3 regions of the Agrobacterium larrymoorei genome follow, and region 3 is predicted to be linked to each of the others. Evidence: predicted binding sites of a transcription regulator. Region 3 holds the regulator's gene; each other region holds the start of a gene.

The links. Region 3 encodes LexA, which represses DNA repair genes until DNA is damaged. Its sites were predicted from a motif close to TGTTCNNNNTGTGTTCNG; they were not measured.
Positions count from the first base shown of each region.
Region 1: the regulator LexA is predicted to act here: its motif matches at 2,266-2,283, upstream of CFBP5473_RS01455 (helicase-related protein).
Region 2: the regulator LexA is predicted to act here: its motif matches at 3,175-3,192, upstream of CFBP5473_RS09110 (DNA polymerase IV).

Region 1 covers NZ_CP039691.1:315,278-320,204, reverse strand. The annotation lists gene tesB (acyl-CoA thioesterase II) at 1-859, opposite strand, end outside; gene CFBP5473_RS01460 (ubiquinone biosynthesis hydroxylase) at 945-2,159, shown strand; gene CFBP5473_RS01455 (helicase-related protein) at 2,479-4,927, shown strand, end outside.
Region 2 covers NZ_CP039691.1:1,902,115-1,907,041, reverse strand. The annotation lists gene dnaE (DNA polymerase III subunit alpha) at 1-115, shown strand, start outside; gene CFBP5473_RS09120 (hypothetical protein) at 128-418, opposite strand; gene CFBP5473_RS09115 (L,D-transpeptidase family protein) at 505-1,734, opposite strand; gene CFBP5473_RS09110 (DNA polymerase IV) at 1,886-3,169, opposite strand; gene CFBP5473_RS09105 (BrnA antitoxin family protein) at 3,329-3,604, shown strand; gene CFBP5473_RS09100 (DUF3572 domain-containing protein) at 3,609-3,917, opposite strand; gene CFBP5473_RS09095 (response regulator) at 4,046-4,417, shown strand; gene CFBP5473_RS09090 (PleD family two-component system response regulator) at 4,436-4,927, shown strand, end outside.
Region 3 covers NZ_CP039691.1:1,779,394-1,784,320, reverse strand. The annotation lists gene CFBP5473_RS08505 (glutathione S-transferase family protein) at 1-548, opposite strand, end outside; gene CFBP5473_RS08500 (GFA family protein) at 775-1,173, shown strand; gene lexA (transcriptional repressor LexA) at 1,625-2,350, opposite strand; gene kdsA (3-deoxy-8-phosphooctulonate synthase) at 2,604-3,452, shown strand; gene eno (phosphopyruvate hydratase) at 3,672-4,927, shown strand, end outside.

The DNA.
Region 1 (4,927 bases), 1.5 Mb from region 3:
ATCCTTCCTGCGCCATCGAGGCGATCAGCACGCCGTCGCGTGTGAACAGGCTTCCACGGGTGAGCCCCCTTGCACCGGAAGCACTGGGGCTGTCCTGCGTGTAGAGAAGCCAGTCCTCAAGCTTGCAGGGCCGGTGGAACCACATGGCGTGGTCAAGGCTCGCAACCTGTATCGTCGGATCGAAAATCGTTGTTCCATGGGCATAGAGCGACGTATCGAGCAGTGTCATGTCGGAGAGGTAAGCCAGAACCGCTGCCTGATAATGCCGGTCATCCGGCACCAAGCCGACGGCCCGCACCCAGATATCCTGCTGCGGCTCCAGCTTTTCCTTGGAAATATAATGGGTCAGCGAAACCGGCCGGATTTCGATGGGGCGCTTGTTTTCCCAGTATTTGCGGATTGCGGGTGGCGCCTTGGCTAGAAACGCTTCCTGCATCTGCGCTTCGCTCATCAACTGTTCCGGCTGCGGCACCTTTGGAATGATGCTCTGATGATCGAACCCGCCCTCTTCGATCTGGAACGAGGCGGACATGGAGAATATGGCGTGCCCGTGCTGGATCGCGACGATGCGCCGCGTCGCAAAGCTTGATCCGTCGCGGATTCGATCTACCTGATAGATGATCGGAACCAACGGATCGCCAGGACGCATGAAATAGGCATGGAGAGAGTGAACATAACGATCATCATCAACCGTGCGCTGAGCGGCCATCAGGGCCTGGGCGATGACCTGACCGCCGAAAACGCGCTGCCATCCCACTTGCGGGCTGATGCCGCGGAAGAGGTTTTCCTCAAGCTTTTCAAGGTCGAGCGTGGAAAGCAGATTTTCCATGGGACTTGACGACTGTGAAGTGCGCGACATTTCGGCAGGCTCCGGCTGTATGAAGACGTAAACTGATGGTCTATAGTGCGGCGTGTATATTCACAAGAATGCAGGAGAAGACGCAATGCATGATGTCGTGATTGCCGGAGGCGGATATGTCGGCCTGAGTGTTGCCGTCGCCATCAAACAGGCTTCTCCGCATCTTGATGTTCAGGTGATCGAGGCTGCGCCCGAGGACGTCTGGAAAAAAGACGTTCGCGCCTCCGCCATCATTGCTGCAGCCACACGCATGCTTGAAGTCTTTGGCATCTGGGAAGAGTTGAAACCGGAAGCGCAGCCGATCAATAAGATGATCGTGACCGATTCCAGAACCTCCGACCCGGTACGTCCCGTCTTCCTGACCTTCGACGGCGATGTCGCCGATGGCCAGCCATTTGCGCATATGATTCCGAATGTCGCCATGGTCGGCGCGTTGCGCGGTGTTTGCGAACGCCTCGGCATCACTATCCGTCATGGCCTAAGCGTTTCCGGCTTTAGTGCGGGTGCGCAAAGCAATGTGATTTCCCTTTCCGATGGTTCTTCGTTGGAAACCCGTCTCCTTGTTGCCTGCGACGGCGTTCGTTCCGCCCTGCGGACCATGGCTGGCATCAAGACGGTGGAATGGAAATACGACCAGTCCGGCATCGTCACGACCGTCGAGCACGAGCGTCCCCACGATGGCTGTGCGGAAGAGCATTTCCTGCCTTCCGGCCCCTTTGCAATCCTGCCGCTCAAGGGCAACCGCTCCTCCCTCGTCTGGACTGAGCGGACTGCTGACGCTGACCGATTGGTCGCTTCGGACGATCTGGTTTTCGAAGAAGAACTGGAACGCCGCTTCGGCCATAAACTCGGAACGGTACGGCCCGTTGGCCCTCGCCGTGCGTTTCCTCTTGGCCTGACGCTCGCCCGAGCCTTCGTGGCACCGCGCATTGCGCTTGCGGGTGATGCGGCCCACGGCATCCATCCGATTTCCGGTCAGGGCCTCAATCTTGGTTTCAAGGATGTAGCCGCTTTGGCGGAAACCGTTGTCGAAGCAGATCGCCTCGGCCTCGATATCGGCTCCCTGAACGTTCTCGAGCGATACCAGTCCTGGCGCCGCTTCGATACGGTGCGGATGGGCGTCACCACCGATGTCCTGAACCGGTTGTTCTCCAACGATGTCGGGCCGATCCGCATCGCGCGCGATTTCGGACTCGGTGTCGTGGACAGAATTCCGGGTTTGAAATCCTATTTCATCGGTCAGGCCGCAGGCACGGCAGACCGCAACGGACCGAAGCTTTTGACCGGGCAACCGCTTTAAAACAGGATTTTCTGATTCAGCATCTGGTGTTGGGTTGAATAACGAGACCCACATCTTGCCGTGAACAAATCCTGAATCATCACGAGTCAGCGATTCGTCTCCGATTCGTTCTCAACCTGTTCTTCAGCCACTGCTATTCGGCGTTTTAGCCGGTTTTTACAGATGAAATTGCATCCGCGGCGAGCATTCTCGCTTTCCGCCTTGCCTTTGCCGCTCGCGATTGCCATGTGTGGAGAAAGAGGCCGAATGCTCTGCACGCATCTGGCTTCAAACATTGAGTGTCTTCGATTTCGCGGATAGTACGTTGAATTTTCGCCCCATGATCTTGAGCGGCCGCGGTGTGACGGCCGTTCTTGGACCGACAAATACCGGCAAGACCCATTATGCCATCGAACGCATGGTGGCGCATGGAAGCGGCGTTATCGGTCTGCCACTGCGCCTCTTGGCCCGCGAGGTCTATACGCGGCTGGTGGAAAAGGTCGGTGCGCCCAATGTGGCGCTGATTACCGGCGAAGAGAAGATTTCCCCTCCACGCGCCAAATATTCTGTCTGCACCGTGGAAGCCATGCCGCGCGAGACGAATGCCGCTTTCGTTGCCATCGACGAAGTGCAGCTGGCGGGTGATCTGGAACGCGGGCATATCTTCACCGACCGCGTACTCCATCTGCGCGGCAGGGAAGAAACACTGCTGCTGGGTGCGGGAACCATGCGCCCGATCCTCGAAAAGCTGCTGCCCGGCATCGTCATGGTCGAGCGCCCTCGCCTGTCGCAGCTATTTTACGCCGGCTCGAAGAAAATCACCCGCCTGCCCCAGCGCACGGCCATCGTGGCTTTCTCTGCAGACGAGGTTTACGCCATCGCGGAGCTGGTCCGCCGTCAGCGCGGCGGGGCTGCGGTGGTGCTTGGCGCCCTCTCCCCGCGCACCCGCAATGCGCAGGTTGGCCTCTATCAGAACGGTGATGTCGAATATCTGGTAGCGACCGACGCTATCGGCATGGGCCTCAATCTCGATGTCGACCATGTCGCCTTCGCCCAGGATCGCAAATTTGACGGCTACCAGTTCCGCAATCTTAATCCGGCTGAAATGGGCCAGATCGCCGGGCGCGCGGGTCGCCATCTGCGCGACGGCACGTTTGGCGTGACGGGTCGCGTCGATCCGCTGGATGACGAGCTGGTCGAGCGCATCGAATCACATGAGTTCGATCCGGTCAAAGTGCTGCAATGGCGCACGAAGAACTTCGATTTCTCGTCTATCAGAAATCTTCAGGCGAGCCTCGATGCCGCGCCAACGGTTCAGGGACTGTCCAGAGCGCTTCCCGCTATCGACCAGCAATCGCTGGAATATCTGTCGCGCTATCCCGAGATCATCGACATTACGACAACCGCCGAACGTGTTGAAAGATTGTGGGAAGCCTGCGCCTTGCCGGATTATCGCCGCATCGCGCCTGCACAACATGCCGATCTGATTTCGACGCTCTATTTCGATCTCGTCAAACGCGGCACGGTCAATGAGAATTTCATGGCCGAACAGGTGCGCCGAGCAGACCGGACGGACGGCGAGATCGATACGCTTTCTGCAAGGATTGCGCAGATCAGAACATGGACGTATGTATCGAACCGCCCAGGATGGCTTGCCGATCCGACACACTGGCAAGAAAAGACACGGGAAATCGAGGATCGATTGTCCGATGCGCTACATGAAAGGTTGACGAAACGCTTTGTTGATCGCAGGACATCTGTGCTCATGAGGCGCCTAAGAGAGAATGCGATGCTTGAAGCTGAAATCAGTGTGAATGGTGATGTCTTCGTAGAAGGACATCATGTCGGTCAATTGGCGGGATTCCGGTTTACGCCGGTTGCGGGAACCGAAGGTCCAGATGCCAAGGCCGTGCAAGCGGCTGCGCAAAAGGCGCTGGCGTTGGAATTCGAGGCTCGCGCTGCGCGTCTCCATGCCAGCGGCAATGGCGATCTCGCCTTGAGCTCGGACGGTTTGGTCCGTTGGCTGGGCGACCCGGTCGCACGCCTGACCGCCGGTGACAATATCATGAAGCCGCGCGTCATCATTCTGGCGGACGAGCAGCTGAACGGCAATGCGCGCGATCACGCCGTTGCCCGTATCGAGCGCTTCGTAAACCACCAGATTGCCACCGTGCTGAAGCCTCTGGACGATATTTCCCGTGCCGAAGACCTTCAGGGCCTGGCAAAGGGCCTTGCCTTCCAGCTGGTCGAAAATCTCGGCGTGCTTTTCCGTCGCGATGTGGCGGAAGAGGTCAAGACGCTGGATCAGGATGCGCGCGCCTCCATGCGCCGCTATGGCATCCGCTTCGGCGCTTACCATGTTTTCCTGCCTGCGCTGCTAAAGCCGGCACCCGCAGAACTCGTTACGCTTCTCTGGGCGTTGAAAAATGATGGTCTCGGCAAGCCCGGCTATGGCGATCTCATCCCGGTTCTGGCAGCCGGTCGTACCTCTGTCGTTACGGATTCCAGCTATGAACGCATGTTCTACAAGCTGGCCGGTTTCCGCTTCCTCGGCAAACGCGCCGTCCGCATCGATATTCTTGAGCGTCTGGCCGACCTGATCCGTCCGCTGCTCCAGTGGAAGCCCGGCACACAGCCGCGCCCTGAAGGCGCATATGACGGTCGCCGCTTCACCACCACGACAGCGATGCTGTCGATCCTTGGTGCGACGCTGGACGATATGGAAGAGATTCTGAAGGGTCTTGGCTACCGCGCCGATCAGGTTTCGGCAGAAGAGGCAGCAAGCTTCC
Region 2 (4,927 bases), 120 kb from region 3:
GGATGAGGGGCAACGCGAAATCGAGGTCGAACTGACGGAGAAATACAGGATTTCGCCGGAAATAGCAGCGGCGCTGCGCTCTGCTCCCGGCGTTATCGATGTCGAACTGGTCTGATACTGGCGACCGTTAAAACAGGCTGTTCGTCGGATAGGCAAATGCGCCGTTATCGATGAAGCCGTGACGGGACAGACAGGCGCGTAGCGCGGCATTATAGTAGTAAGAACCGGTGAACTCGGTGCCGCGTGGCGGCGTGCTGGCTTCTGCCGTGCATTTTGCCAGGGCGTTGTCATAAACGTTCAGGATGATGGGATCGCTGACCACGGCGGGTCCGCCATAGACGCTGTAATTCTCTGGTGCTTCGGCGGCGGAAACGCAGGCCAGGCCAAGAACAGCTGCTGCGACATATTTCACGTTCATTGCAGGCTCCCCAACGCGAGTGGATGAGCCTTTAAACGTCATGGCTGCGCAGTTGTTCCGTTAGAGCGTGTCTCCCGGTGAAGCGGTCAGATCGGCCTTTCGCGGGTGACGGTCACGAAATCCGTGCCCTGACCCGTCTCCAGCCCGTGGCTCAAGTCGGAAACGGTGATGGAGCTGCCGACAGAAAGCTGCTCTTCGAGCTTTTCGCGGACATCTGCCGGAATTTCGATGCGATCCAGCACTGCGCTCAACTGGTCATAGCCGCCCGGCGCATCGGCCACGTCGATGCCGAGGCGTTTGCGTGCGGCGAGCGGAATGTGGTTTTCCAGCGTCAGGCCATTCCATTCGGCCCTGTCGCCATCAATGTCGATGACTTCGAAGAAATGGGTGCCGAGAGCGATATTCGGCTGCTTGATATGGATCGGGGCTTCGAACAGAGGTTTGAAGTTCTGGCGCACCATCAACTGGCCATTCGGTGCTGCATCTTCTCCGGCGGAGGCGTAGAGGGCGTCGACGAATTCGTCCGTCAATAATGGGCCGGTTGTCTTCAGGTTCTTCCAGCGCTTGTAGCCGTTGGCGGCATTGACGGTCATTTCGCCCGCATAACCATCCGCAACACCGGCATCGAAACCGAGACTGGTGAGAAGGCGCTGAACGTCCATGATTTTTTCACGGTCGCCCCGCCGTGTGATGAGAATGCGCAACGGGGCGCCCGTTGCGCGCGGTGAGGCCTTGGTGGGAACGGAACTCGTCTTCTCGTTCACGGCCACTTCCACCAGCTTCAGCGACGCATCGAATGTTGCCGGGCGCATTTCCACATCGGAAAGCAGCCGCCCCTCATCGGCATCTTTCGGCTGAAGCAGGGCAGGGTGATCGATCCGTTGCAACGAGACATCCGCGCCCGAAACGATGACGTGGACGCCGCGCGCGGTTATGCCATAGAGCGATTTGGCGAACTTGCTGGGCAGACGGATACAGCCGTGAGAGGCCGGATAGTTCGGCACATTGCCTTCATGCAGCGCGATGCCGGACCATGTCAGCCGCTGCATGAATGGCATGGGAGCGGCGGAATAGATGTTGGATTCGTGATATTTGCGCTTGTCCAGAATGGAGAAGATGCCGCTCGGCGTATCATGCCCCGCCTTGCCGGTGGACACTCTGGAAGTGGCGACGATCTCTCCATCTTCATAGAGGGAAAGCGTCTGCTCGTTCTTCGAGACGACGACCTGCAGGCTGCGCGCATCCCTGGCGGTGGCCGCTTGCACAAAAACGGAAGTGGATAGGAGGCAGGCTCCTACAAAGGCACGCAACATCATGTCTGCTCCAACGCGGTACAAAGCATGCCGCCAAAAATCGAGGCGGCAAGGGAGGCTCATGGCGCGAAAAACTGCGCCGCTTCAACGGTGGAGCATATGCGTGCTCATTTAATGAAGTTTTTAAATACCCTTCACGAAGGCGTGTTTATCGTTACTTTTTAGCGCCGAACGTATAGCCGGTTTCGACGGTGCCCTTGCCGAATTTTTCCCGCAGCTTGTCCATGGCTGCCTCCGCCGCGGCGCGTCGGCCTGCGGATTTATCGACCAGATCGGGAGGGTCGGCGAGAGCGGGATCGCACAGGTCGGTCACGCCGATGCCGATCAGGCGGAACTTGGTGCCATCAGTCTCTTTTTCCAAAAGCGAAAGGCCGGTGCGGAATATTCTATCGGCAAGCTGGGTCGGGTCCTCCAGCCTGCGGTTGCGCGTGCGGGATTTGAAGTCGGATGTCTTCATCTTGAGGACGACAGTGTGCCCGGCCGTCGCATTCTTCTTCAACCGCCAGGCGACCTTTTCCGAAAGCGAACGCAGGATCGGCACAAGATCGTCATGGCGCGAAATGTCATTGAAGAATGTGGTTTCGGAAGAAACGCTCTTGGCCGGATCATTGGTATGGACCTCGCGGTCATCAATGCCGCGTGCAAGGCGGAACAGGCGCTGGCCCATGGAGCCATATTTGCGCATCAGTTCCGTCTCTTCCATCTCCTGCAACTGCGAGATCATGCGAATGCCATCCGCCTCGAGCGTTGCGGCAAAAGCTTTGCCGACACCCCAAATCGTGGTGACCGGACGCGTGGCCAAAAAGGCCGTCGCCTCCTTTTCGCCAATCACCGAAAAACCGCGCGGCTTCTGAAGATCGGAGGCCACCTTTGCCAGAAACTTGCAGTAGGACAGGCCGACGGAAACGCTGATCCCGATTTCCTTTTCCACCCGCCGGGCAAAATTGGCAAGAACGCGGGCAGGGGGATCGTGGTGCAAACGCTCGGTGCCGGAGAGATCGAGAAACGCTTCATCGATCGACAGCGGCTGCACGAGCGGCGTCAAATCCTGCATCATCGCGCGGATCTGCCTTCCGACGAGGCTGTATTTCTCCATGTTCGGCTTTATCACCACCGCATCCGGGCAGGCTTCGAGCGCCTTGAACATCGGCATGGCGGAACGCACGCCGTGGATGCGGGCGATGTAACAGGCAGTCGAAACCACACCCCGCTTGCCGCCGCCGATGATCAAGGGCTTGTCGGCGAGGTCCGGGTTGTCGCGCTTCTCGACGGAAGCATAAAAGGCATCGCAGTCGATATGCGCGATGGTGAGATCATAAAGCTCGGCGTGATAGAGCAGGCGCGGACTGCCACATTTCCGACAACGCCTAAACGCCTCCGGCTGGCCAGCCAGACAATCACGACAGAAACCGGGATCGTAGTTCAAAATCGCGGGCATGGCCAAGAAACAAAAAGAGAACGGTCTTGACCATAATCCTTTGCCAATGCCACCTCAAGTGGATAAGCTTCTTGTACAATATTTGATGACGTTTTCAAAAAGCCTGACTGATAGGCATTATTTCGGCGCGTCCAGCGAACCGTCGGGAAAGGAAACGGTATGACGAAGAAATACGAAAAAGAGTTGAGTCTTGAAGCGCTTGCCGCAATGCCGGATGAGGAACTCGATTATTCAGACATCCCCGAACTGGATGAGAACTTCTGGGCGAACGCAAAGTATGTGGAGCCTGAGGGAACACAGCAGATCACGCTTCGGGTGAAGAAGTCGGTTGTCGAGGCTTACAAGTCGACGGGCAAGGGCTATCAAACGCGCATGAACAGTGTGCTCGAATCCTACGCAACAACCGTATTGAAGCAGCGTTCGCGCCAGTCTTGAAGCTTCAATAGACCCCGGAATCCAGCCCGGGTCCAGAATAACGATGCCATGCCGCCTGTACGTCTTCCGGCTTGCAGCCGGTGGCTTCGCAGAAAGCCAGGAGGTCCGGTTCGTGGCTCATGATGAAATCCGTCAGGCCCGCGAGAAAGCCGGGGTCGCTGAAAGCCTGGCGCAGCATGTTGGGTTGCAGGCCGCTCAGCGCGAGGAAACGGGCAAGCATATCCGGCTCGTTCGCAAGCCAGCCAAGTATGGCGGTTACCGTTTCCTCGGGGTCTCTGGTGGTCAACTTGCCGCTTTTTGTATCACGCAACATTTCTTTACCCGAGTTACCTATTTCTCAACCAAATCGCCCTAGCATACTGCGCGGGGGATAATGGAATCGGTTCTGCGACAACTTATATGTCCAGAGGAAGGTTTCAAAGCGGAACAAGGACTGCCACCATGCCCAAGCAGGTCATGATAGTTGAAGACAACGAGCTGAACATGAAGCTCTTTCGCGATCTGATCGAGGCATCCGGCTATACCACGATCCAGACCCGCAATGGCATGGAAGCGCTTGACCTTGCGCGCAAGCACCGGCCCGATCTTATTCTCATGGATATTCAGCTGCCTGAAGTCTCCGGCCTTGAAGTCACCAAATGGCTCAAGGAAGATGACGAACTGCATGTGATTCCAGTGATTGCGGTTACGGCTTTTGCGATGAAGGGGGATGAGGAGCGTATTCGCCAAGGCGGATGCGAGGCCTATGTTTCCAAGCCAATTTCCGTTCCGAAATTCATAGAGACGATAAAAACATATCTCGGCGATGCATAAGGCGACAGGGGCGAGCCAATGACTGCTAGAATTCTGGTCGTCGACGACATTCCAGCTAATGTGAAATTTCTGGAAGCGCGTCTGCTCGCTGAATATTTTGATGTCGTCTGCGCCGAAAATGGCCGCAGGGCATTGGAAATCTGTAACCGGGAGCAGGTGGATGTCATTCTGCTCGACATCATGATGCCGGATATGGATGGCTTCGAGGTGTGCGAGCGTCTCAAAGCCAATCCCAAGACAGCGCATATCCCGGTCGTGATGGTGACGGCGCTCGACCAGCCTTCGGACCGCGTGCGCGGCTTGAAAGCCGGTGCCGATGATTTTTTGACGAAGCCGGTCAATGACCTGCAACTCATATCCCGCGTGAAAAGCCTAGCGCGCCTGAAAACGATGAGCGACGAGATGCGTGGCCGCGCCGCAACCGCGAAGACCATCGGCCTCGAAGACGCCATTGGTGAAGATGGTCACATCGAAAAGCCCGGCAAGGTGTTGCTGGTCGATGGCCGCGCG
Region 3 (4,927 bases):
TATGCTTCGGAAGCGGGCGACAGGCTGGTTCCGTAAGTCCTGAAGCGGAAGGCAACCGGGCAAAAGAATGCGTCTACAGCGGTAAAACGCTCTCCCGCCAGAAACGGGCCGCCGAAGGTTTGCAGGCCCTGCTGCCACAAGGCGTCGATACGGGCGATATCACTGCTAAGGGACGGCGAGGGTGCGTGCGGGCGAATGCGCAAGCCGACGCTCATGGGATGCAGGTTGCGCAGAGATTGAAAGCCGGAATGCATCTCCGCGGTAACGGACCGCGACCACGCGCGCGCCGTCTTATCCTGCGCCCAAACGCCTTCGTGGCTTTCGGCAAGATATTCAGCAATGGCCAGCGTGTCCCAAACCGTAACGTCGCCATCGATCAGGCACGGAACTTTGCCGGTGGGCGAGAACCAAGTGAAGTCGTTCTTAGGGTCGGGATCGTTGAAGGGAGCCAGCTTTTCGTTGAATGGAATATTCAAGGTCTGCATCAGCGCCCAGGGCCGAAGCGACCATGACGAATAGTTCTTGTTGGCTATATAAAGATCGTACATCGCGGGACCCCTCTAGTATCGATTACAGATAGCATGTCTTGAGCTTCGTAACGCACCAGCGACAGGCAATACAGGCGTCTTTAGCGATGAGTGTCTTCAAACTATTTGATGATTGAGTTTTCTTGTCAGCAAGACCCATAGGCCTGGTCAGGCTAAATTAATTATCGAACCTCTTTGCCTGAAAATTGTTTGGTTTGGCTGTGTAACCGAACAAGGAGGACCACGCATGGAAACCAGAACCGGAGGCTGCTTCTGCGGCAAAGTAAAATTCTCCGTATCGGGCGAACCATATCGTGTTGGAATCTGCCATTGCATGGATTGCCGCAAACATCACGGCGCACTCTTTCACGCATCGGCGATTTTTCCGGAAGACGCGGTACGGATCGAAGGCGAAACTGGCAGCTATAACGGACGCTTCTTTTGCCAGAATTGCGGCTCTCCCGTTTTCGGCAAAAGCGATGATGAAATCGAACTCAATATTGGCTCTTTCGATTCCACCAATCAGTTCGAACCGACATATGAGTTATGGACAATCCGTCGCGAGGCGTGGTTGCCGGATTTTCCGATGATGAAGCAATATGACCGGAATCGTGAAGCAGAAAGCCGGGAAGAGCAGGGGCGCTGAAAGAAGGCGCGTCCCAGCGGGGCGCGATGCACTTAACTAACGATACGTCGCTCGGGCTGATTTTATCAATCATGCTCGGCGCTTCACCAAAACTTTCTGCACCCCTTCTCGACTCGCTAACAAGCAGATGAGCTTCGAGGACAATATTTGGCTGGTACCAAGCGCTCTGGAAGCGACCCTCTTACCATTCGTTCCATCAACACTGCGCCAATCTCAACGGCGAATTCTTTGGTGCCAAGTATGTCGCAGATCGCCCTCGAAAGCTAAAACGCACTCTCAGGAATCTCCGAACATCTGTAACCAATGTGTCCGGTCTTTCCAGCGCCGTGAAGAACGCACAACCACCACGCCCGGAAATATCTCACAGCGTCGCCGGAATATAGGGCTTACTGAAGAAGCAACTACGCACCTTCAGTTAGATGTTCCAAGCACAAGCCTGTCGCGCCTCAACTCAATGATAGCGCCGGATGAGACCAACCAGCTTGCCCTGAATCTTCACCCGGTCAGGTCCGAAAATTCTGGTTTCGTAAGCCGGGTTGGCCGCCTCGAGAGCGATCGACGCGCCTTTGCGGCGGAAGCGCTTGAGGGTTGCTTCTTCGTCATCCACGAGCGCAACGATAATATCACCGGGGCTTGCGGTGCTGCCATTGCGGATAATGACGGTGTCGCCGTCGAAAATCCCTGCCTCGATCATCGAGTCACCCTTGACCTCGAGGGCGTAATGCTCGCCGCTGCCTAGCATGTCCATCGGTACGGCAACGTCATGCGTATTGTTCTGAATTGCGGAAATCGGCACACCTGCGGCAATCCGGCCCATGACGGGAACTGTTACGGCACCGGAAAGCGCATCATTTGCGGGTTTGGGCGCAGGCGCTGGCTCTGGCGCTTTCGGCTTGCCGAGACTGCCTTCGATAACGCTTGGCGAAAAGCCGCGCTGGGGTTTCTGCGAAGGAGGCGTATAAGCCTCCGGCAGCTTGATGACTTCCAGCGCTCTGGCGCGATTGGGAAGCCGGCGGATGAAACCGCGTTCTTCCAAAGCAGTGATCAGCCGGTGGATGCCGGATTTTGAAGCCAGGTCGAGTGCATCCTTCATCTCATCGAAAGATGGAGGCACGCCGGATTCCTTCATTCGCTCATGAATGAAGAGAAGCAGTTCCTGCTGTTTGCGCGTGAGCATGAAGAAACACCCTTGGACTGTGTGGCGAAGATTCGCGAAACAAATACAGAACGAACACTATATGTTCCATATGTGTTCTGCAATCCCTTAAAATTTCGCTAAGTCTCAGGTTGTGAAATTTTCTTCGTGAAAAGCAACCAGGCGCATTGGCTGATGACACCGAAGGCCCTTGCTGATATGGCGTGCGCACAACGAACCGGCCTCGCCGGATGCTCTTAAAAACGGGCGCTACTCTGGAATTGTGAGGAAGACGATGACTGCGAAGAACAATCTTAAAGTGGTGGCCGGTGAAGGTGCGGGCGCCGTATCGTTTTGCAATACCGAGCGCTTTTCGCTGATTGCCGGGCCTTGCCAGATGGAGAGCCGGGATCATGCCTTCATGATTGCGGGAACGTTGAAAGAGCTTTGCGCGAAGCTCGGCGTCGGCCTTGTGTACAAGTCCTCGTTCGATAAGGCCAACAGGACATCCCTGTCCGGCAAGCGCGGCATCGGTCTCGATAACGCCATGGAGATTTTTGCCGATCTGAAAAAGGAATTCGGCTTTCCTGTTTTGACGGATATCCACACCGAAGAACAGTGCGCCGTCGTTGCGCAGACGGTCGATATTCTCCAGATTCCCGCGTTCCTCAGCCGCCAGACGGACCTTCTTGTTGCTGCCGCCAAGACTGGTCGCGTAATCAACGTCAAGAAGGGCCAGTTTCTTGCGCCCTGGGACATGAAGAATGTGCTGGCCAAGCTGAATGAAAGCGGCAACCCGAATGTGCTGTTATGCGAACGCGGCGCTTCCTTCGGCTATAACACACTGGTTTCCGACATGCGTTCGCTTCCGATCATGGCATCGCTCGGCGCACCTGTGGTGTTCGATGCAACGCATTCCGTTCAGCAGCCGGGTGGGCAGGGTGGTTCCACAGGCGGGCAGCGTGAGTTCGTTGAAACGCTTTCGCGCGCCGCTGTTGCAGTTGGCATCGCGGGGCTGTTCGTCGAGACGCATGAAGATCCCGACAATGCGCCTTCCGATGGCCCGAACATGGTTCACCTTAAGGACATGCCGAAGCTTCTGGAAAAACTTTTGGCCTTCGATGCGATTTCCAAGGCGGCCTGATTTCGTCCTAATCGATTTTTATAAGGTGGCGGACGCCTCGCATGGGGCGTCGTCATTGTAATTTCTTACGCTTCGTCTACAGCGAAAAGGCAATTACATCCGAGTCGTCGTTAAGTATCGTTCTACTGCGCATCTTCGCTGAAAACGGCTTCACAGCCTTGCCGATGCGCTCTAAGACAAGCGACTGAAACCATCTGTTCCAGTCCCAAGGGAGAGACCATGACAGCCATTACCGATATCATCGCACGCGAAATCCTCGACAGCCGCGGCAACCCCACCGTTGAAGTGGACGTGTACCTCGAAGACGGTTCCTTCGGCCGCGCCGCCGTTCCATCGGGCGCTTCCACCGGTGCCCACGAGGCAGTCGAGCTGCGCGATGGCGGCAAGCGCTATCTCGGTAAGGGCGTTGAAAAGGCCGTTGAAGCCGTCAACACGGAAATCTTCGATGCGCTCGGCGGTTTCGATGCCGAAAGCCAAATCCATATCGACCAGACGCTGATCGCGCTCGATGGTACGCCGAACAAGTCTCGCCTCGGCGCGAACGCCATTCTCGGCGTTTCGCTCGCTGTTGCCAAGGCTGCTGCCGAAACGACAGGCCTGCCGCTTTACCGCTACGTCGGCGGCCCGAACGCGCATCTGCTGCCCGTTCCGATGATGAACATCATCAATGGCGGCGCGCATGCCGATAACCCGATCGACTTCCAGGAATTCATGATCATGCCGGTTGGCGCGGAAAGCATCCGTGACGCCGTGCGTATCGGTGCGGAAATTTTCCACGTTCTGAAAAAGGAACTGGCAGCACAGGGCCACAACACCAATGTTGGTGACGAAGGCGGCTTCGCGCCTGGCCTGAAGAGCGCGCCGGACGCACTCGATTTCGTGATGCGGTCAATCGAAAAGGCTGGCTACAAGCCGGGTGAAGATATTGCACTCGCTCTCGACTGCGCATCCACCGAGTTCTTCAAGAACGGCAAGTACGAGATGGAAGGCGAAGGCCGCACGCTGGAGCCGGAAGCAATGGCCGATTACCTTGCTGAACTCGCGGGCAAGTACCCGATCATCTCCATCGAAGACGGCATGGCCGAAGACGATTGGGAAGGTTGGAAGTACCTGACGGACAAGATCGGCTCCAAGGTCCAACTCGTCGGCGACGATCTGTTCGTGACGAACTCCGCGCGCCTGCGCGATGGCATCAAGATGGGCGTTGCAAACTCCATCCTCGTCAAGGTCAACCAGATCGGCTCGCTGACCGAGACACTCGACGCTGTCGAAACCGCTCACAAGGCACGCTACACCGCCGTCATGTCTCACCGCTCCGGTGAAACGGAAGACTCCACTATTGCGGATCTCGCCGTTGCGACGAACTGCGGTCAGATCAAGACCGGTTCGCTGTCGCGTTCGGACCGTCTGGCGAAGTACAACCAGCTGATCCGTATCGAAGAAATGCTCGGCCCACAGGCTGCATACGCCGGTCG